Regions from separate parts of the Pseudarthrobacter sp. NCCP-2145 genome, predicted to be linked through region 1. Evidence: riboswitches for the same ligand, from Rfam matches in the RefSeq annotation. Region 1 holds a riboswitch; each other region holds the start of a gene.
What was found. Region 1 has a riboswitch for thiamine pyrophosphate ahead of NFU08_RS04800 (FAD-dependent oxidoreductase). Riboswitches for the same ligand answer to the same signal wherever they lie in the genome.
Positions count from the first base shown of each region.

Region 2: linked by a shared signal. The riboswitch ahead of thiD (bifunctional hydroxymethylpyrimidine kinase/phosphomethylpyrimidine kinase) and the one ahead of NFU08_RS04800 (FAD-dependent oxidoreductase) in region 1 are both predicted to bind thiamine pyrophosphate.
Region 3: linked by a shared signal. The riboswitch ahead of thiC (phosphomethylpyrimidine synthase ThiC) and the one ahead of NFU08_RS04800 (FAD-dependent oxidoreductase) in region 1 are both predicted to bind thiamine pyrophosphate.

Region 1 is NZ_BRCG01000004.1:103,850-110,343, forward strand. It holds gene NFU08_RS04785 (DEAD/DEAH box helicase) at 1-812, opposite strand, end outside; gene NFU08_RS04790 (RNB domain-containing ribonuclease) at 1,116-2,627, opposite strand; gene thiE (thiamine phosphate synthase) at 2,704-3,453, opposite strand; TPP riboswitch at 3,481-3,598, shown strand; gene NFU08_RS04800 (FAD-dependent oxidoreductase) at 3,594-4,973, shown strand; gene thiS (sulfur carrier protein ThiS) at 4,970-5,206, shown strand; gene NFU08_RS04810 (thiazole synthase) at 5,212-6,024, shown strand; gene NFU08_RS04815 (4a-hydroxytetrahydrobiopterin dehydratase) at 6,067-6,405, shown strand.
Region 2 is NZ_BRCG01000015.1:33,602-40,095, forward strand. It holds gene NFU08_RS13765 (ribonuclease E/G) at 1-2,962, shown strand, start outside; TPP riboswitch at 3,182-3,279, shown strand; gene thiD (bifunctional hydroxymethylpyrimidine kinase/phosphomethylpyrimidine kinase) at 3,287-4,846, shown strand; gene rplU (50S ribosomal protein L21) at 5,111-5,419, shown strand; gene rpmA (50S ribosomal protein L27) at 5,481-5,744, shown strand; gene obgE (GTPase ObgE) at 5,860-6,494, shown strand, end outside.
Region 3 is NZ_BRCG01000012.1:49,050-55,543, forward strand. It holds gene NFU08_RS11985 (VOC family protein) at 1-551, opposite strand, end outside; gene NFU08_RS11990 (amidohydrolase family protein) at 653-1,735, opposite strand; TPP riboswitch at 1,813-1,920, shown strand; gene thiC (phosphomethylpyrimidine synthase ThiC) at 1,915-3,738, shown strand; gene NFU08_RS12000 (alpha/beta fold hydrolase) at 3,814-4,545, opposite strand; gene ffh (signal recognition particle protein) at 4,647-6,230, opposite strand; gene NFU08_RS12010 (glucose-6-phosphate dehydrogenase) at 6,348-6,494, shown strand, end outside.

The DNA.
Region 1 (6,494 bases):
TGCGCGCGGTAGATCAGCTGGCGGATGTCCCGCTTGGTGAGGCCTTCGTCATCCGGATCAGCAGCACGGATGTGGGTGGGCTGGGTCATGTAGCGGCGGGCCATGGCAATGACGGGGCCGGGCATGGTGGCGGAGAACAGCAGGGTCTGGCGGACCGCCGGCGTGGCCGCGATCAGGGTCTCGACGTCCGGCAGGAAGCCGAGGTCAAGCATTTCGTCGGCCTCGTCCAGGATGACGACCTTGACGTTCTTCAGGCTCAGGTGCTTCTGCTTGTAGAGGTCGATGAGGCGCCCGGGGGTTCCCACCACAACCTCCACGCCGTTCTTCAGGGCTTCCACCTGGGGCTCGTAGGCCCGGCCGCCATAGATGGTGGCGATGCGTGCGTTCCTCTTGCGGGAGGCCGTCTGCAGGTCGTTGGCCACCTGCACCGCGAGTTCACGGGTGGGGACGATGACCAGGGCCTGCGGTGCGCCGGGTACTGCGAGTTTCTCGTAGCCGGCGTCGTCACGGCCCACCACGCGCTGCAGGGCGGGGATGCCGAAGCCCAGGGTCTTGCCGGTGCCGGTCTTGGCCTGGCCGATGATGTCGTGGCCGGAGAGGGCCACCGGCAGGGTCATCGCCTGGATGGGGAAGGGGTGGGTGATCCCGGCGTCCGCCAGGGATTCCACAATGTCGGCGCGGACGTTGAAGTCCGCGAAGGACTTCTCCTCAATCTCGTGCGGCTTCTCGTCGGAGATGATGGTTTCTTCCGGCTCGATCGTTTCGGTGCCGGAGTCGTCCGTCAGAAGCTGGTGGGTATGCAATTCACTCACGTGGAGTTTCCTTATTCATTTGGGCAATGGCGCTGCCTGCTCAACGGGCCGGCCCAAGGCCGTTCCGGAGCACGCTCGGGCGCGCAAGCAATTCCAGTGGAAGCCGATCGCGGGCTATCTAAAATGCTGGCACTGGTGACCAGCGGGTGTATCTCAAGATCGCGTAGGGGCGGGCTTGTTGGTTTCAAATCAAGGAAATCAACGACCGGGCATCCATTTCTACCTCTTCAGTCTAGCCGCACGGGCACGGAAACCCGGCTTTGGCCCGGTGTGCCTGCACGCCGGCAGGAAAAACGGCCCCGCTCAGGACAGGGGCGGGACCAGCTCGAAATGTACTTCCCGGGTGGCAATGTCGGAGGACACGAGGCGCACCCGGACCTTGGTTCCGGCCTCCAGCTCACCGGCGCAGCGGGCCGTGACGGCAGGCTCGGCAATCTGGATGATGCCTGAGCCGCCGTTGCCGTTGCCGTTGCCGTTGCGGCCGTTGCCGTTCTTTCCGTTGCCGCCGTTGCCGTTGTCCTTCTGGGGCTTGGATCCGGAGATCACGATCGCGTCGAACTCCTGCCCGATATGGTTGACCAGGAGCGCCGCCTCCACGGTGTCCAGGGCCATGCGCTCCATCCGGGACGCCAGCTGGTCCGAGCCGGCCATGATCTCGGGAAGCGACGGCAGCGCCTCACGGACCCAGCCGGGCACGTCGCCGCCGTTGCACAGTGCTTCGCAGGTCACCAGGACAAAGCGGTCCACCAGGCGGCGCAGCGGCGCGGTGGTGTGGGCGTAGGCGGCGCCGATGGCGGACTGCACGGCGTCCTCGGGGACCGCGCCGTCAAACGCCGTATACGCCGCACCGCGGAAGAGCATGCCGGCTGAGTGCATAATGGCCAGCTGGCGGGGATCCGTGGGGTCCAGGCTGCGCAGGTACTCGCCGTAGCTGACCTCACCGTCCCAGGGCTTCCCGAGGGCCTCTGTCTGGAGCCGGAAGTGGTGCAGGGACCGCTCATCCGGTGAGGGCATGGTGCGGAGGATGCCCACTTTGCCGGCCAGCATGAGCTGCGCAGCGGCCATTCCCGTCATGAGCGAGATCTGGGCGTTCCAGTCCTCCACGGGCAGCTGCGGGGCCGCGGCAATCCGGTAGCCGCCGTCGGGAAGCTGGACAATTTCCTGGTCCGGCATGTTCAGGCTGGCACCCTCACGGGCGCGCTCCAGCTCCACGCGCTTGAGCCCCACCTCCTTGAGGAGGACCAGGACTTCTGAAGGGCTGCCGCCGTCCAGTTCCGCCTGGGCGCCCTTGTAGCTGAGCTTGGCGCGGCTGCGCATCCGGGCCCGTCCCACCGTCACCGCGGTGACTTCGGCGCGGACATCGAGGCGGAAGTCCCAGACGAACGCGGAACAGTCCTGTCCCGGCAGGAGGCTTCCGGCGCCCTCGCTGATGACTTCAGGGTGCAGCGGAATGCGGCCGTCCGGGGTGTAGAAAGTCTGGCCGCGGCGCCTGGTCTCGGCATCCAGCGGGCCGCCGGGAGCCACGAAGGCGGGAACGTCGGCAATGGCGTAGAGCACGCGGTAGCTGCTGCCGTCCCGTTCAATAAAGAGCGCCTGGTCAAGGTCCGTGGACGACGCCGGGTCGATGGTGATGAAGTCTATGCCCGTCAGGTCATGGGACGGCAGCTTCAGTGCCGACACGGCGGCCTCGGCGTCCTTCACGGCTTCGGCCGGGTACTCACCAGGCAGCTCGAGCTCCGTCCGCAGGGCGCTGAGTGCAGCCTCGAGGGCGTTGGTGTGCTCGTGGACACTGGGGGCCAGCCGATGATGTGACACGAAAATCAGCGTAGCCCGAATTCCGCGAATAGTGCAGGGAGCCGCCCGCGGGATGCGGTGCGGATCCGGCGCCGCGTCACGGGCGGGCGGCGTCCAGCGCGTCGAGCAGCGATGCGGCCGCGGCTGACGGATCGTCGGCCTCCGTAATGGCCCGGACCACAACGATCCTGCTGGCCCCGGCCTCCACCACCTGTTCCACGTTGCCGTGGTCAATCCCGCCGATCGCGAACCAGGGCACACCGCCGTCGGACTGTCCCTGCCCTTGCGCCGCTGAGGCCGCCGCCGCATACGTCACCAGGTCCAGCCCGACGGCGGCGCGGCCGGGCTTGGTGGGTGTTGCCCACAGCGGGCCCACGCAGAAGTAGTCGAGCGCCGCCGGGCCGGCGGCCGCTGCCAGGGCGGCATCCACCTGTCCAGGGCTGTGGCTGGACAGGCCGATGGCGGCGTTCCCGTTCAGCAGCGTCCGGGCTGCCTGGAGGGGAAGGTCCTTCTGCCCGATGTGGAAGACCGGCGCTCCGGACAGCACAGCAATGTCGGCGCGGTCGTTCACTGCCCACAGCCTGCCGTGCCGGACCGCTGCCTCCTTCAGGACGGCGAGGAGTTCCAGCTCCTCGGCGGCTTCGATGGACTTGTCCCGGAGCTGGATGATGTCCACGCCGCCGGCGAACGCGGCATCCACGAACTGTTCAAAGTCGCCCTGGCTGCGGCGCGCATCCGTGCAGAGGTAGAGGCGCGCATCGTGCAGCCCGGCGGTGCCCTCCGCGTTGATAAAGGCGTCGGAACCGGACGGACGGGCAGCGGCGGCAGGGGGGTGGGACACATTCATGGGAGCCAGCCTAGTTCCTCTACACTGGGCTCGTACTGCGGGAGCCGCGGCAGCTGTCACAAAGCGCCGGGCTGAGAGGGCGTCAGAGCCGACCGCTTGACCTGATCCGGTTAATACCGGCGTAGGGAAGGAGACAACCGATGCCTGACGTGCACGCCGCAACCGGCCCCTGTCCTTCCGGCTCCACCATCACGGCCGACGTGGCGGTGATCGGCGGAGGAGCCATCGGCCACGGGATCGCCTGGGAGGCGAGGCGTTCGGGCCGTTCCGTGGTGGTGATCGATGACGCCCCCGGCTCCGGAGCCAGCTGGGCTGCCGCGGGGATGCTGGCGCCGGTGAGCGAACTGCACTACCAGGAGGAGGACCTCCTGGAACTCATGCTCGAGGCCTCCGCCCGCTGGCCCGGTTTCGCTGCGGACCTCGCTGCGGCCGCGGGCTCGGATCCCGGATATCTTACGACGCCGACCCTCGCCGTGGGTGCCGACGCCGCAGACCGGCAGGCCTTGCTGGACCTGCGTGCCGTCCAGCGGGCCAACGGCCTCACGGTTGAACCGCTCACCATCCGCGAAGCCCGGCGCCGCGAGCCCTTGTTAAGCCCGGGCATTGCCTGTGCGCTGGATACGCCGGCGGACCACCAGGTGGACCCCCGGCTGCTGGTGGCCTGCCTCCGCCGGGTCCTGGCCGGGGATGCCCGCTCCACCGGAAGCGGCGTGGCCGGCGCCGCTGACGGATTCGCCGTGCCGGACAAGGCAGCCGGCCTGCTCTGGCAGGACGGGGCCGTAGCCGGAGTAGCCCTGGAAGGTGGAGGGACCGTACTGGCCGGGGAGACCGTGGTGGCCAACGGACTGCACGCCCCGGAACTCACGGGACTGCCGATCGACCTGCACCTGCCGCTGCGGCCGGTCCAGGGGGACATCCTGCGGCTCGCGGTACCGGCGCACCTCAGGCCGCTGGTGACCTCAACAGTCCGCGGACTGGTGCGCGGGGTCCCCGTCTATATCGTTCCGCGGCGGGACGGAACCGTGGTGATCGGGGCAACCCAGCGTGAGGACGCACTGGGCAGTGGCAGTGGCAGTGGCAGTGGCGGGGGCGCGGGCTCCAGTGCCGGTGCGGTGTCGGCAGGGGGTGTGTACCAGCTTCTCCGCGATGCCCAGGTGCTGGTGCCCGCCGTCGCTGAGCTTGAGCTGCTTGAGTGCACGGCCCGCGCCCGGCCCGGCACGCCGGACAACGCCCCGCTGCTCGGAAGGGTATCGCTGCCCGGAGGCCCCGTGGGCCGGCAGCCCGCGCCTGGAAGGTCCGGCCTCCAAGGGTCCCGCCACGTGCAGGGGCTCATCATTGCCACCGGATTCTTCCGCCACGGCATCCTGCTCACCCCGGCTGCGGCCGCAATCTGCCGGGAACTCATGGACGGCACGGAAGACCCCCGCTGGGCCCCGTTCAACCCCGGTCGGTTTTCCCCGGCTCCCTTTCGCATGGCTGAAGCGGCTGCCACGCCATCCAACACCCAGGAGACAGCATGAACATCACCCTGAACGGAACCGGCCACACCGTGGCCGACGACGCTTCCCTCACCGCGCTCGTCAGCGAGGTCACCGGCCGTCCGCTGGCCGCGGACGGCCGGGCCACGGACGGGCGGAAGCTGGGAGTGGCCGTAGCACGCAACGCCCAGGTGGTGCCCCGGAGCCTGTGGTCCGCCACGGCGCTCGCCGAGGGCGACGACGTCGAACTTGTCACGGCAGTACAGGGAGGCTGACCACCATGACCGGAACCACCGTCACCAACAGCCAGCTGTCCGGGCTCCAGGACCCCCTGGTGATCGACGGCGTCCCCCTGGCATCCCGGCTCATCATGGGCACCGGCGGCGCCCCCAGCCTGGACGGCCTGGGCGCCGCGCTCCTGGCCTCCGGCACCTCGCTGACCACCGTTGCCATGCGCCGCTATTCGCCGGACGAGGCGGGTTCGCTGTTCCAGCTGCTGGTGGACCACGGCATCCGGGTCCTGCCCAACACGGCGGGGTGTTTCACGGCGCGTGACGCTGTGCTCACTGCTGAACTGGCACGGGAGGCCCTGGAAACCGACTGGGTGAAGCTCGAGGTCATCGCCGACGAACACACCCTCCTGCCGGATGCCGTTGAGCTCGTGGACGCCACCGAGCAGCTGGTCAACAGGGGATTCAAGGTGTTTGCGTACACCAATGACGACCCCGTGCTGGCCCTGCGGCTGGAGAACCTCGGAGCCACTGCTGTGATGCCGCTCGGCTCGCCCATCGGGACGGGCCTGGGCATCCTCAATCCGCACAACATTGAGCTCATCGTGTCCCGGGCCTCGGTGCCGGTAGTGCTGGACGCGGGCATCGGTACGGCCTCCGACGCCGCCCTCGCCATGGAACTGGGCTGCGACGCCGTGCTCCTGGCCACGGCAGTGACCCGGGCGCAGAACCCCGCCTTGATGGGGAAGGCCTTCAAGCACGCCGTCATCGCCGGTAGGCTGGCGAAAGCGGCTGGTCGCATACCCCGCCGTGAACATGCGCTGGCGTCGTCGGCAATGGAGGGCCGGGCCGAGTTCCTGTAGGCCCACCTTCTGCCGGCCGGCGCCCGGATCCCAGGAGCAGCAGTGGCCGGCAAAGATGCACTTTCCCCGGAACGGATCGACGAAGCCCTGGCGGAACTGCCTGATTGGCGGGCCGGCAACGGCGGGTTGGTCACCGTCTTCAAAATGCCGACGGCGGCTGCCGCACTCGAGCTGATTGCGGCCGTCGGACGCCTGGCCGAGGAACAGAACCACCATCCTGACCTTGACTGGCGTTACAACCGCGTCTTTATCCGCTACACGTCACACGACGCCGGGGGACAGGTGACCGGCCGGGACCTCGCGGCAGCCGCGGCAGCAAGTGAAGCTGCGGCAGCGGCGGGCGCCAAGGCAGAGCCGGCAAAGTACGTGCAGGGGCAGTAGCCGGCTGCGGGCCGCTCATTGCCCGCCCGGCAGAACAAAAGGGCCGCTGAGCGCCCACGTCTCCAAGCCCTGTGCTCTTAACCGGCAGG
Region 2 (6,494 bases), on a different contig from region 1:
TCCGGCCGCCGCCGATGCGCCCGCCGGCTCTGAACCGGTAACTGAGGCTGCAGCCCAGGCGCCTGCCGCCAAAGCCGCCGGCGCTTCCGCGCAGCCAACGTCCGCCGTCGAGCCTTCCGTTGAAGGCGACGCCAATTCTTCTGCCGAGCCCGCGGCCGGCGCCGCAGGGTCGTCAGCCCCCGCCAGCCCGTTCGGGTCCCTGTTCATGGAACCGGGTTCCCCCACGTCGGTGCTGTTCCAGGCCCCGGACCTCAGCACTGTCGTCCGGCCCGCCCCGGTGCCCGTCGAGGATGCCGAGGCTGACGACGCCGAGGACGATTCGGACGACGCCGGCAACCGCCGGAGGCGCCGCGGCCGCGGCCGCCGCGGCCGCAGCAGGGCGGGCGAGCGTGACGGTGAAGAAGCCGACAGCGCCGCTGCCGCAGACAGCGACGCCGCCGAGGATGCTGATGAGGACTCCGCCGGGCAGGCCGATGAAGGCGTGACCTCCCGTCGCCGCCGCCGCCGCCGCCGTGGCGACCAGGACCTCGAACTGACGGGCGGGGAAGACGACGATCCGCCCAACACGGTCACCCGGGTCCGCGCTCCGCGCGCCGTCAGCGAACCCGCCGTGAACAACCGCGTCACCAGCGTCAAGGGCTCCACCCGCCTGGAAGCCAAGAAGCAGCGCCGCCGCGAATCACGCGATACCGGCCGCCGCCGCACCGTCATTACCGAAGCCGAGTTCCTGGCACGCCGGGAATCCGTGGACCGCCAGATGATCGTCCGCCAGCGCGACGACAGAATCCAGATCGCTGTCCTCGAAGACGGGGTCCTGGCCGAGCACTTCGTGTCCAAGACCCAGCAGGACTCCCTGATCGGCAACGTCTACCTGGGCAAGGTCCAGAACGTCCTGCCGTCCATGGAAGCTGCCTTCGTGGACATCGGCCGCGGCCGCAACGCCGTGCTGTACGCCGGCGAGGTGAACTGGGAGGCCGTCAACCTTGAGGGCAAGCAGCGCCGCATCGAGAACGCGCTGAAGTCCGGCGACACCGTCCTGGTCCAGGTGACCAAGGACCCGGTGGGCCACAAGGGCGCGCGCCTGACCAGCCAGATCTCCCTGCCCGGCCGCTACCTGGTGTACGTTCCCGGCGGCTCCATGACCGGCATTTCCCGGAAGCTTCCCGACGTCGAACGCAACCGCCTGAAGCGGATCCTCAAGGACCGCCTTCCCGAGCACGCCGGCGTGATTGTCCGTACGGCCGCGGAGGGTGCCTCCGAGGAAGAGCTGACGCACGACATCAACCGGCTGCGTGCCCAGTGGGAGGGCATCGAAAGCCAGTCGAAGTCCACCAAGATCCTTGCCCCCGAGCTGCTCTACGGCGAACCGGACCTCACCATCAAGGTGGTCCGCGACGTCTTCAACGAGGACTTCTCCAAGCTGATCGTCTCCGGCGAGGAAGCCTGGGACACCATCGAGGCATACGTCACATACGTCGCCCCGGACCTGGTGGGACGGCTCGAGAAGTGGACCAAGGACCAGGACATCTTCAGTGCCTGGCGCATCGATGAGCAGATCCACAAGGCCCTGGAACGGAAGGTCTTCCTGCCCTCCGGCGGCTCGCTGGTGATCGACCGGACCGAGGCCATGACCGTGGTGGACGTCAACACCGGCAAGTTCACCGGCAGCGGCGGCAACCTCGAAGAAACAGTCACCAAGAACAACCTGGAAGCTGCGGAGGAAGTAGTCCGGCAGCTCCGCCTCCGCGACATCGGCGGCATCATTGTCATCGACTTCATCGACATGGTCCTGGAGTCCAACCGCGACCTGGTCCTGCGGCGCATGGTGGAGTGCCTGGGCCGTGACCGCACCAAGCACCAGGTTGCCGAAGTCACCTCGCTGGGCCTGGTGCAGATGACCCGCAAGCGGATGGGCACGGGGCTCCTTGAAGTGTTCGGCGAGCAGTGCGAGGCCTGCGCCGGCCGCGGCGTGGTCACCCACGATGACCCGGTGGAACACCGCCGGGCGAACATTGTGGCTGCCGAGCATCACGTGCAGCGTGCCGAGCACCGCCCGGAAGCACGCGCCGAGGGCAACCGCATCGAGGCGCAGCGCACGGACAGCAGCCAGCCCGGTGCCCGGCCGGACCGGAAGCGCCGCCGCGGCCGCGGCGGCCAGCAGCCGGACGCCGCGCCGGCAGCTGCCGTCCACGTCCACACGGTCCACCCTGATCCGACGGACGCCGAGCGGCATGCGAAAGCGGAAGCCACCAGGCTGGCCCTTGCCAACATCGCGGCTGCCGCCCACGCGGCCCACCTGCATGACGACGAGTTGGCCGCCGCCAGGCAGGCAACGCAGGCCCAGCCCGCAGTTCCGGCTGAAACGGAGAAGCACGACAGCGATGCGTCTAGGCCCGCTGCCGTCCTGACCTTTGGCGGGGAGAAAGTCGTCCTGCCCTTCGTGGAGCACGCCGAGGAGCAGCAGCCAAAGCCTGCCCTCACCCTGGACCGCCTTGCCGCGGCCTTCGCCCACCTGGGCGAGCCCGCACCGGCAGCCGGCACGCCGGCTGGAACGCCGGACGTGCAGCCGGTCCAGCGCGGGGCGGAAGAGGCTCCCCAGCAGGCTCCTGCTCCGGAGCGGACACGTGAGCCGGAGCAGGCACCGGAACAGCGGGAGCCCGCAGCCGTCCAGCCGGAGCAGCGGCCGGTGGCCGCCGCAGCGGAGCAGGACTACTCGGACCACACCCTGGAGCAGTCACGCCCGCGCAGGGCACGCCGGAACCGGAGTGCCAGCCGCGCGCAGGGAGCAGCCAACGAGACCTCGGTCCAGCATCGCGAGAATGTTCCAGCCCCCGCGGCCGGGCATTCCCACGCCGCCAAGGCACCGGAAACGGACAAGGCGGGTGCTTCGCAGCCGGCCAGCGGCAAGCCCTCGGACGCGCCGATCATCCTCGGCGTCGGGGTGCCTGCCTCAGAGCTCTAGGAACTGGAGCTGCCACGCATGGAGTTACCGGAATCCGGGACCCAGGGCGGGTATTGACCGAATGCCCGGCCAGCCACAGTCAGTGGCCGGCCGGGCATCCGTCCTTTAAGGCGGCGCTCCGCAGCGCTTTTGACCACCCTCATTGAACACCGGCATTCCACCCCGCTCCGGCCGCACTGTGTCACCTTCACGCTGTGGACCTCAAAAAAGCTAGGCTGGGGAACCGACACGGGGTGCCGCGCAGAGAGCCGGCTGAGATCCAGACCCGTTGAACCTGTCCGGCTAGCACCGGCGAAGGGATGTCTCTTGTCTTCCACCCTTGCAATGCCCACTGCCACCATCCAGGGCACATCCGCGTGTGCTTCCGGGCCTGCAGCTGCTTCTGCGCCTGCAGCCCCCGGCCGCGAGTACCGCGGCGTGCCACGGGTCCTCTCCATTGCCGGATCCGATCCTTCCGGCGGGGCCGGCATCCAGGCGGACCTGAAAAGCATCGCCGCCCACGGCGGCTTCGGAATGGCTGCCATTACCGCCCTCACCGCACAGAACACCCGCGGCGTGCGCGGCGTCCACGTTCCCCCCGCCAACTTCCTTACCCAGCAGCTCGATGCCCTGAGCGACGACATCAGTATCGACGCCGTGAAGATCGGCATGCTGGGCGATGCCGGGGTGATCGAAGCCGTCCATGCATGGCTCGAAAAGGTGCGTCCCGCCGTCGTGGTCCTGGACCCTGTCATGGTGGCCACCAGCGGCGACCGGCTCCTCCCGGAATCAGCCGAAGCCGCGCTTCGCGACCTGCTGCCGCTGGCGCAGCTCATCACGCCCAACCTGGCTGAACTCGCCATGCTCGTGGGCGGCGACGTGCAGCAGACCTGGGAAGGCGCCCTGGAACAGGGCCGGAACCTCTCCGCCGCCACGGGAGCCACGGTGCTGGTCAAGGGTGGGCACCTCGTAGGGGCCGAATGCCCCGATGCCCTCGTAAGCACCGCCGGGATGTTGTCCCGCGAGGTGGTCGTGGTTCCCGGTCAGCGGGTGGCAACAGTGAACAGCCACGGCACCGGATGCTCCCTGTCCGCGGCCATGGCCACGGTCCAGGCCCGGGTGGGGGACTGGGAGGCAGCCCTGCGCGAGGTCAAGCCCTGGCTTGCCGGCGCGCTGGAGGCCTCGGAGGCCCTGGAGGTGGGGGCGGGCAACGGGCCCGTGCACCACTTCCACCACCTGCCGGCCGTGCGCGGCGAGGGGAGCTTCGCGGCGCAGCTCTGGGCGGACGCCGCAAAGGACCTCGAGGACATCTACGCGCTGGACTTCATCCAGGGCCTGGCTTCCGGGAGCCTGCCGGAGAAGGAGTTTGCCTACTACCTCGCCCAGGACGCCATCTACCTCAACGGCTACTCACGGGTGCTGGCGCGGACCAGTGCACTGGCCCCCACCGAAGGGGAGCAGCTCTTCTGGGCACGTTCCGCCGCGCAGTGCCTGGAGGTGGAGTCCGAGCTGCACCGCTCCTGGCTCAGTACACGGACCGTTGAGCCGCAGCTGGGACCCGTCACCAAGTCCTACGTGGACCACCTGACGGCGGCATCGGCGTCGGGCAGTTACGCGGTGCTGGCCGCAGCGGTCCTGCCCTGCTTCTGGCTGTACGCCGAGGTGGGCGCAACACTCCACGCCCGGTTCGTGGCTGCAGGGGAACCGGCCGGCCACCCCTACGCCGAGTGGCTGCGCACGTACGCGGACGAGGACTTCGCTGCCGCCACCCGCACAGCGGTTGCGATTGTGGACGGGGCCGGCCGCAGCGCGTCCGCAGGGGACCGGGACGCCATGGTGGCGGCGTTCAGGCAGTCCTGCCGCCTCGAGGTGGACTTTTTCGACGCGCCGCGACTTCATTCCTGACACCCTGTTGCGCGTCCCGCCGGTACTATGGTGGGGCACAGGTAAGGGCGCGGACCTGGGCTGTGGTGCCTATCACAGACAACCCGCCGGAACCAGCCTCATTTGCGGCCGAAGCCAAAACTAGCGTATTCTAGATCTTCGGTGCTTACGCCAACACTTGGGTTATGACCCCACGGCGTTGAGGCACAGCGAGAGCCCACCCAATCATGGAACCGGGTTCCGCACGCAAATTTGTAATAAACGTCGAGAGAAGTGAGTTCCCAAGTGGTGTACGCGATTGTCCGCGCAGGCGGCCGCCAAGAGAAGGTTTCCGTTGGAGACTTCGTTACCCTGAACCGCGTCGCCGGTGGAGCTGGCAGCACCATTCAGCTGCCCGCACTGCTCCTGGTTGACGGTGACAAGGTCACCTCCGCCGCTGCTGACCTGGCCAAGGTAACTGTTACGGCTGAGATCCTCCAGGACCTCCGTGGTCCTAAGATTGTGATCCAGAAGTTCAAGAACAAGACCGGTTACAAGAAGCGCCAGGGTCACCGCCAGGAACTGACCAAGGTCAAGATCACTGGTATCAAGTAACCTTCCGTTACTGTTCAGGTTTTTCAGCAGATTCCCCAGAATTTAGAGGCAGGCATTTCAGATGGCACATAAAAAGGGCGCGAGCTCCACTCGCAACGGTCGTGACTCCAACGCACAGTACCTCGGCGTCAAGCGCTTCGGCGGCCAGGTGGTTTCCGCCGGCGAGATCATCGTCCGCCAGCGCGGCACCCACTTCCACCCGGGCGCCGGCGTTGGCCGTGGCGGCGACGACACCCTGTTCGCACTGACCCCGGGCGCCGTTGAATTCGGTACCCGCCGCGGTCGTCGCGTCGTCAACATCGTTGCTGCTGCAGCTGCAGAGTAACAACCAGATCTGAAGCGGTGGAGCGGGCCATATGGTCCGCTCCACTGTTCTTTTAACCGCATTACAATCATCTTGGCGCCCCGGGCGTCCAGGAAACAGCACTGAGGAGATCCACGTGGCCAGCTTTGTAGACCGGGTAGTACTGCACGTATCCGGCGGTACCGGCGGCCACGGGTGCGTCTCCGTCCACCGCGAGAAGTTCAAGCCCCTGGGAGGGCCCGACGGCGGCAACGGCGGCAATGGCGGCGACGTGATCCTTCGCGTGGACCACCAGACCACCACCCTCCTCGACTACCACCACGCACCCCACCGCCACGCCACCAACGGCGGCCCCGGCATGGGCGACTGGCGCGGCGGCAAGAACGGCGAGACCCTCATCCTTCCTGTCCCGGACGGCACCGTGGTCAAGTCCAAGGACGGCACCGTCCTCGCGGACCTCGTGGGTGAAGGCACCGAATACGTCGCGGCGGCCGGCGGCATCGGCGGCCTGGGCAACGCCGCGCTCTCCTCCCAGAAGCGCCGTGCGCCCGGCTTCGCCCTGCTCGGCATCGAAGGCGAATCCAGCGACATCGTCCTGGAACTGAAGTCCATTGCGGACATCGCCCTGGTCGGTTTCCCGTCCGCAGGAAAATCGAGCCTGATCGCGGCCATGTCCGCGGCCCGCCCCAAGATCGCCGACTATCCGTTCACCACACTGGTCCCCAACCTTGGCGTCGTGCAGGCCGGCGACGTCCGCTTCACCATTGCCGA
Region 3 (6,494 bases), on a different contig from region 1:
TGGAGGTGCACGTGGCCGACGCCTGCCACGGACCCGAGCTGGCGCTCCAGGGAATCTTCCGTCAGGTGCTGCTCGAGGTACCGCTGCGGCGGGAGGGCCAGGCTGTCCATCACCACGTCCGTGCCGTTCCAGGACCAGTTGCTGCGCGGCCGGTCCCAGTAGAGCTCGATGCCGTTGCCCTCGGGGTCGTTGAAGTAGAAGGCTTCGCTGACAAGGTGGTCGGCGCTGCCGGTGAACGAGCGCGGTTCGAACCGGGCGGCGGTGGCGATGGTGGCAGCAAGGTCTGCCTGGTTCTCGAACAGCAGCGCCGTGTGGAACAGGCCGGCCTCTCCCCTGCCCGGCAGGTTCAGCCCGGGCGCGGGCGCCAGGTGCACAAGCGGCTTCTGCAGCCGGCCAAGGTAGATGCCGCCATCCTGCTCCGCAATGACCTCCAGGCCGAGGGCGCGCTGGTAGTAGTCGGTCATCACCTTCATGTTGCCCACCTTGAGCATCACAGTGCCCATGGCGAGGTCGGCAGGAAGAAGATCCTGGCTTGCGGCTTGTGCAGTCATTGGTAACTCCCGGTGCTGTGGGCCTTCCGGTTGGCAGCCCTTACACACTTAAAATTACTTGAAGCTTCAATTTATTCCAAGTCCCGGGGCCGGTTATCTTTTCAGCGGACCACCCGTCCGCCCAGGACAACGTGCGCCAGGTTACGGACCGCTTCCGGTACCTTCCGCGGGTCCTCCCGGCACAGGACAACATCTGCCCGTGCCCCTTCCTCCAGGCCCTCCGCGCCCAGCCACTCCCGCGCACTCCAGCACGCGGCGTCCAGGGCAGACGCCATGGGCAGCCCGGCAGCATGGAGGGCCAGGATCTCGTCGGCGATCCTGCCGTGCCTGATCACGCTGCCGGCGTCGGTCCCGGCGTAGATCCGCACGCCGGCCTCGAACGCCTCAAGCACCCGCTCCTCCCGCCGTTCCCACAGTGAACGCATGTGCGCCGCATACTGCGGGAACTTGGGTGCTGCCTGCGCGGCGATGTCCGGGAACGTGGCGATATTGACCAGGGTGGGCACAATGGGCACCTGCTGCTCCACGAAGCGGGGCAGGTGCCGCGGCAGGAGGCCGGTGGCGTGCTCGACGCAGTCGATGCCGGCGTCCAGCACGTCGTCGAGCGTCTCTTCCGCGAAGCAGTGGGCGGTGACGCGCGCGCCTTCGTCATGGGCGGCCAGGACTGCATCGCGGACGACGGCGGCAGGGAACGACGGCGCGAGGTCGCCGGCGCCGCGGTCAATCCAGTCCCCCACAAGCTTGACCCAGCCGTCACCTTCCCTGGCCTGTTTACGGACAGCTTCCACCAGGCCCTCCGGTTCGACTTCCTCAGCAAACCCCCGCAGGTACCGGCGCGTGCGCGCAACGTGGCGTCCGGCGCGGATCAGCACCGGGACGTCCTTTCTGTCCTGCAGCCATCGCGTGTCAGCAGGGGAACCTGCGTCCCGGATCAACAGTGTGCCTGCCATCAGGTCCGTCCGCGCCTGCTCTTCGGCAGTCGGAGCATCCACCGCCCCTCCCACGCCGAGCCCGATGTGGCAGTGGGCATCCACGAAGCCCGGCAGCACCCATCCCGCCAGGATCCGGTCCGGAGCCTTCGCCGGCCGGCGGAACGTCAGGCGCCCGTCGACGGACCACAGTCCGTGCTGCTCACTCCCGGGTCCGGTCAGGACTGTTCCCGTGAAGTGGATGATTTCTGCCATGTGCACCTCTTTCCTGCCCGGTCAGGCTAGCACCGGCAATGTGACAAGCCCCGAAAGAAGGGCTGTGGTAGCTTTCATCTTGACCACACGGGTGCCCCTGCAGGGGCTGAGATCGGGCTGACGCAGCCTGCGACCGTCGAACCTGTCCGGGTAATGCCGGCGAAGGAAGTGAGTATTCCTTGAGTACACCAAATCAGCAGCTTAACCCTGCCCGCAACACCCCGGGTGCCGCCACTGACGGGAACCCGCCGCCGGTGACGCAATCCTTGAAATCCCACTCCCTGGCCTACCTCGAGGACGCCGGGACCGGGATCCGTGTTCCCGTGACGGAAATTGCGTTGGAGCCGTCCCCCAACGGCATTCCGAACCAGCCGTTCCGGACCTACCGGACGGCCGGTCCGGGGAGCAATCCAGTTCAGGGCCTTCCTCCCTTCCGCAGGGAATGGATCGAGGCGCGGGCAGACACGGAAGCGTACAGCGGCAGGGAGAGGAACCTGCTCGACGACGGCCGCTCGGCTGTACGCCGCGGCGCCGCCAGCGCGGAGTGGAAGGGAGCGCCTCCCGTGCCGCGCCGCGCCGTCGAGGGCCGGACCGTGACCCAGATGCACTATGCGCGCCAGGGCGTCACCACCCCGGAAATGCGCTTCGTGGCGCTGCGGGAGAACTGCGATGTTGAACTGGTCCGGAGCGAACTCGCCGCGGGCCGGGCCATCATTCCCAACAACATCAACCACCCCGAATCCGAGCCGATGATCATCGGCAAGGCCTTCCTGGTGAAGATCAACGCCAACATCGGCAACTCGGCAGTGACCAGTTCAATCGCCGAAGAGGTGGACAAGCTGCAGTGGGCAACCCGGTGGGGCGCCGACACCGTCATGGATCTCTCCACCGGCGACGACATCCACACCACCCGGGAGTGGATCATCCGCAATTCGCCTGTCCCGATCGGCACCGTCCCCATCTACCAGGCCCTGGAGAAGGTCAACGGCGAAGCCAACGCCCTGACCTGGGAGATCTTCCGTGACACCGTCATCGAACAGTGCGAGCAGGGGGTGGACTACATGACCATCCACGCCGGCGTGCTGCTTCGCTACGTCCCCCTAACCGCCAACCGCGTCACGGGCATCGTGTCCCGTGGCGGGTCCATCATGGCCGGGTGGTGCCTGGCGCACCACCGGGAGAACTTCCTCTACACGCACTTCGATGAGCTCTGCGAAATTTTCGCCCGGTACGACGTCGCGTTTTCCCTGGGTGACGGCCTGCGGCCGGGGGCGACGGCGGATGCCAACGATGCCGCGCAGTTTGCCGAGCTGGACACGCTCGCCGAGCTCACGCAGCGTGCCTGGGAGCACGACGTCCAGGTGATGGTGGAGGGTCCTGGACACGTCCCGTTCCACCTGGTCAGGGAGAACGTTGAACGGCAGCAGGAGCTGTGCAAGGGCGCGCCGTTCTACACGCTGGGCCCGCTGGTGACCGACGTGGCCCCGGGCTACGACCACATCACCTCCGCCATCGGCGCAACGGAAATTGCCCGCTACGGCACGGCAATGCTGTGCTACGTCACGCCCAAGGAACACCTGGGGCTGCCCAACAAGGACGACGTCAAGACAGGGGTGATCACGTACAAGATCGCTGCTCACGCGGCAGACCTTGCCAAAGGCCACCCGGGCGCCCACGAACGTGATGACGCACTGTCCAAGGCACGCTTCGAGTTCCGGTGGCGGGACCAGTTTGCGTTGTCGCTGGACCCGGAGACGGCCGAGGCCTTCCACGACGAAACCCTCCCGGCCGAACCGGCGAAGACCGCGCATTTCTGCTCCATGTGCGGGCCCAAGTTCTGCTCCATGAGGATCAGCCAGGACATCAGGGACGAGTACGGCTCCGCCGAGTCGCAGGCGGCGCTTGCTGTAGCGGTAGCCGGCATGCGGGGCAAGAGCGAGGAATTCCTGGCCGCCGGCGGGAAAGTCTATTTGCCGGAGCTGAGCGTTCCGCCGGGGCGCTAGCAGCCTGCAGGTGCCGTCCGGCTGGTCATTGGGGGCCGGCCGGACGGGCCCCTGTGGAGGGCAGTTTCGGGAGGATCAGGAGGCGCGTGCCTGCACGCGGCTGGAGTCGTTGATGAACGAACGGATGATGCGGTCCCCTTCCGGGGAGTCGTGGGGCCGGTGCCCGCCGGCGGCAGTACGGTGGAGCGCCCCGGTTTCACGGAGGTAGCCGGCGATCTCCTCGTAGAGCGGCTCCCAGCCGCCGGTCAGGACGAGCGTCGGCACGCCGGGGACGATATGCAGCGGGGCTTCCCAGGACGGCGCCTGCAGCCGCAGCCGCCTGGCAGAACGCTTCTCCTCGGCAGTCACCGGCTGCTGCAGGTCGGTGGCATAGACCCTGCGGACGAACTCGCGCTGGAAATCCTCGTCACTGAGTTGATGCCGGACGTTATGCAGCGGCTGCATCAGCCCGATGTGCGCCGCCGTGGCCGGCAGTTCAGCGGTCAGGGACAGGCAGGCCGGCTCCACCAGGGTCAGCGAGTAGACAAGGTCCGGTCGTTCGACGGCGGCCATCATGGCGGAGATGGCCCCTTGCGCATGCGCCACAACGTGCCCGCCGGCGCTGCCCCGGCCGTCGTCCCCAAGGGAGTCCAGCAGGATGCGTGTGTCCTCCTCGAACGAGGACGCGGTGGGTTCGGCAACGGTGTCGAAGCCGTGGCGGCGCAGGAACAGGGCATCGTAGGACAGGGCCACGCCGTGCTGGCGGGGCCAGGCTGCGGCCCCGAAGCTGCCCGCGCCGTGCACGAACACTACCCTCTGCTTGAACATGACCCAACCCTATTCCACGGCACCGGCATCCCCGGCAGGCAGCAGCAGATGTCGTCGCGAGCCCTCAAACGGCATCTGCTGCTGAGCTGATCCTGGTGTGCCTATTTGCCGAGGAACTTGTCGAAGCCCTTGGGCAGGTTGAGCTGGGAGGGATCGAAATCGCCGGCCTGCTGGCCAAAGGCTGCGCCGGTGGGCAGCGCCTTGGCCGCGTTCGCCCGGCGGGCCTCGGCGTCCTTGCGCTCCTGCGCGGCTTTGGCCGGGTTGCCGGACTTGGCCTTCTTCTTGGGCGCGCTCTTGGCGTTCTTCCGGGCACCGCCGCCGGCCCCCGGCAGGCCCGGCATCCCGGGCATTCCCGGCATGCCGCCCTGGGCCATCTTCTTCATCATCTTCTGGGCCTGCGCAAAGCGCTCCAGCAGGCCGTTGACCTCGGAAACGTGGACGCCGGAACCGCGGGCGATGCGGGCACGGCGGGAGCCGTTGATGATCTTGGGAGCGACGCGCTCGTGCGGGGTCATGGACCTGACGATGGCCTCCACGCGGTCGATCTCGCGCTCGTCGAACTGCTCCAGCTGCTGGCGGATGTTCTGCGCACCCGGCATCATCATGAGCATCTTCTTCATGGAGCCCATATTGCGGATCTGCTGCATCTGGGCCAGGAAGTCGTCAAGGGTGAAGTCCTCCTGGTCGGCGAACTTCTTCGCCATCCGGGCGGCTTCGTCCTTGTCCCAGGACTTCTCTGCCTGCTCAATCAGGGTGAGGACGTCACCCATGTCCAGGATGCGCGAGGCCATCCGGTCAGGGTGGAAAAGCTCAAAGTCGTCCAGGCCCTCGCCGGTGGACGCAAACATCACCGGCTTTCCCGTGACAGACGCGACGGAAAGGGCGGCACCACCGCGGGCATCGCCGTCGAGCTTGGACAGGACGATGCCGGTGAAGTTGACGCCTTCGTCGAAAGCGAGCGCCGTGTTCACCGCGTCCTGGCCGATCATCGAGTCGATGACGAAGAGGACCTCGTTGGGCACGATGGCGCGGCGGATCTGGCGCGCCTGCTCCATCATGTCCGCGTCGACGCCCAGCCGGCCGGCGGTGTCCACAATGACGATGTCATGGAGTTTCTGCCGCGCTTCCTCAACACCGGCGCGGGCAACCTCAACCGGGTCCCCGGCAGGGTGTTCGAGCTCGGTGTAGGTGGCACCGGGGTGCGGTGCGAAGACGGGCACCTTGGCGCGCTGGCCCACGATCTGCAGCTGCGTGACGGCGTTGGGGCGCTGCAGGTCGCAGGCCACGAGCATCGGGCTGTGGCCCTGTGACTTCAGCCACTTGGACAGCTTGCCGGCGAGGGTGGTCTTGCCGGCACCCTGGAGGCCGGCCAGCATGATGATGGTGGGGCCGCTCTTGGCCAGGCGGATCCGGCGGGTTTCACCGCCGAGGATCTCCACCAGTTCCTCGTTGACGATCTTGACGATCTGCTGGCTTGGGTTCAGGGCACCGGAAACCTCAGCGCCCAGGGCGCGTTCGCGTACCCGGCCGGTGAACTCACGGACCACTGGAACGGCAACATCGGCGTCCAGAAGGGCGCGGCGGATCTCGCGGACTGTGGCATCGACGTCGGCTTCAGTAAGCCTGCCTTTACCGCGCAGGTTCTTGAAGGTTGCTGTCAACCGGTCAGAGAGTGAATTGAACACGCGACGTGCACTTCTTTCAGTGGATGATCAGGGCAGTGGATGATCAAAGGCTGTTGATGATCGGGACTCGACTATCTAGGGTACCAAGCCGGGCCCGCAAGGTGGCATGCTGGCCAAATGACGAGCCAACCAACTGTTAAGACCCTGCTCATCCTCGGCGCCTCGGGGGACCTGACGGGCAGGCTGCTCCTGCCGGGACTGGCGCGCCTGGTGGCAAGGGGACGCGCTGCGGGCCTCCGGCTGGTGGGTGCCGGATCCGATCCC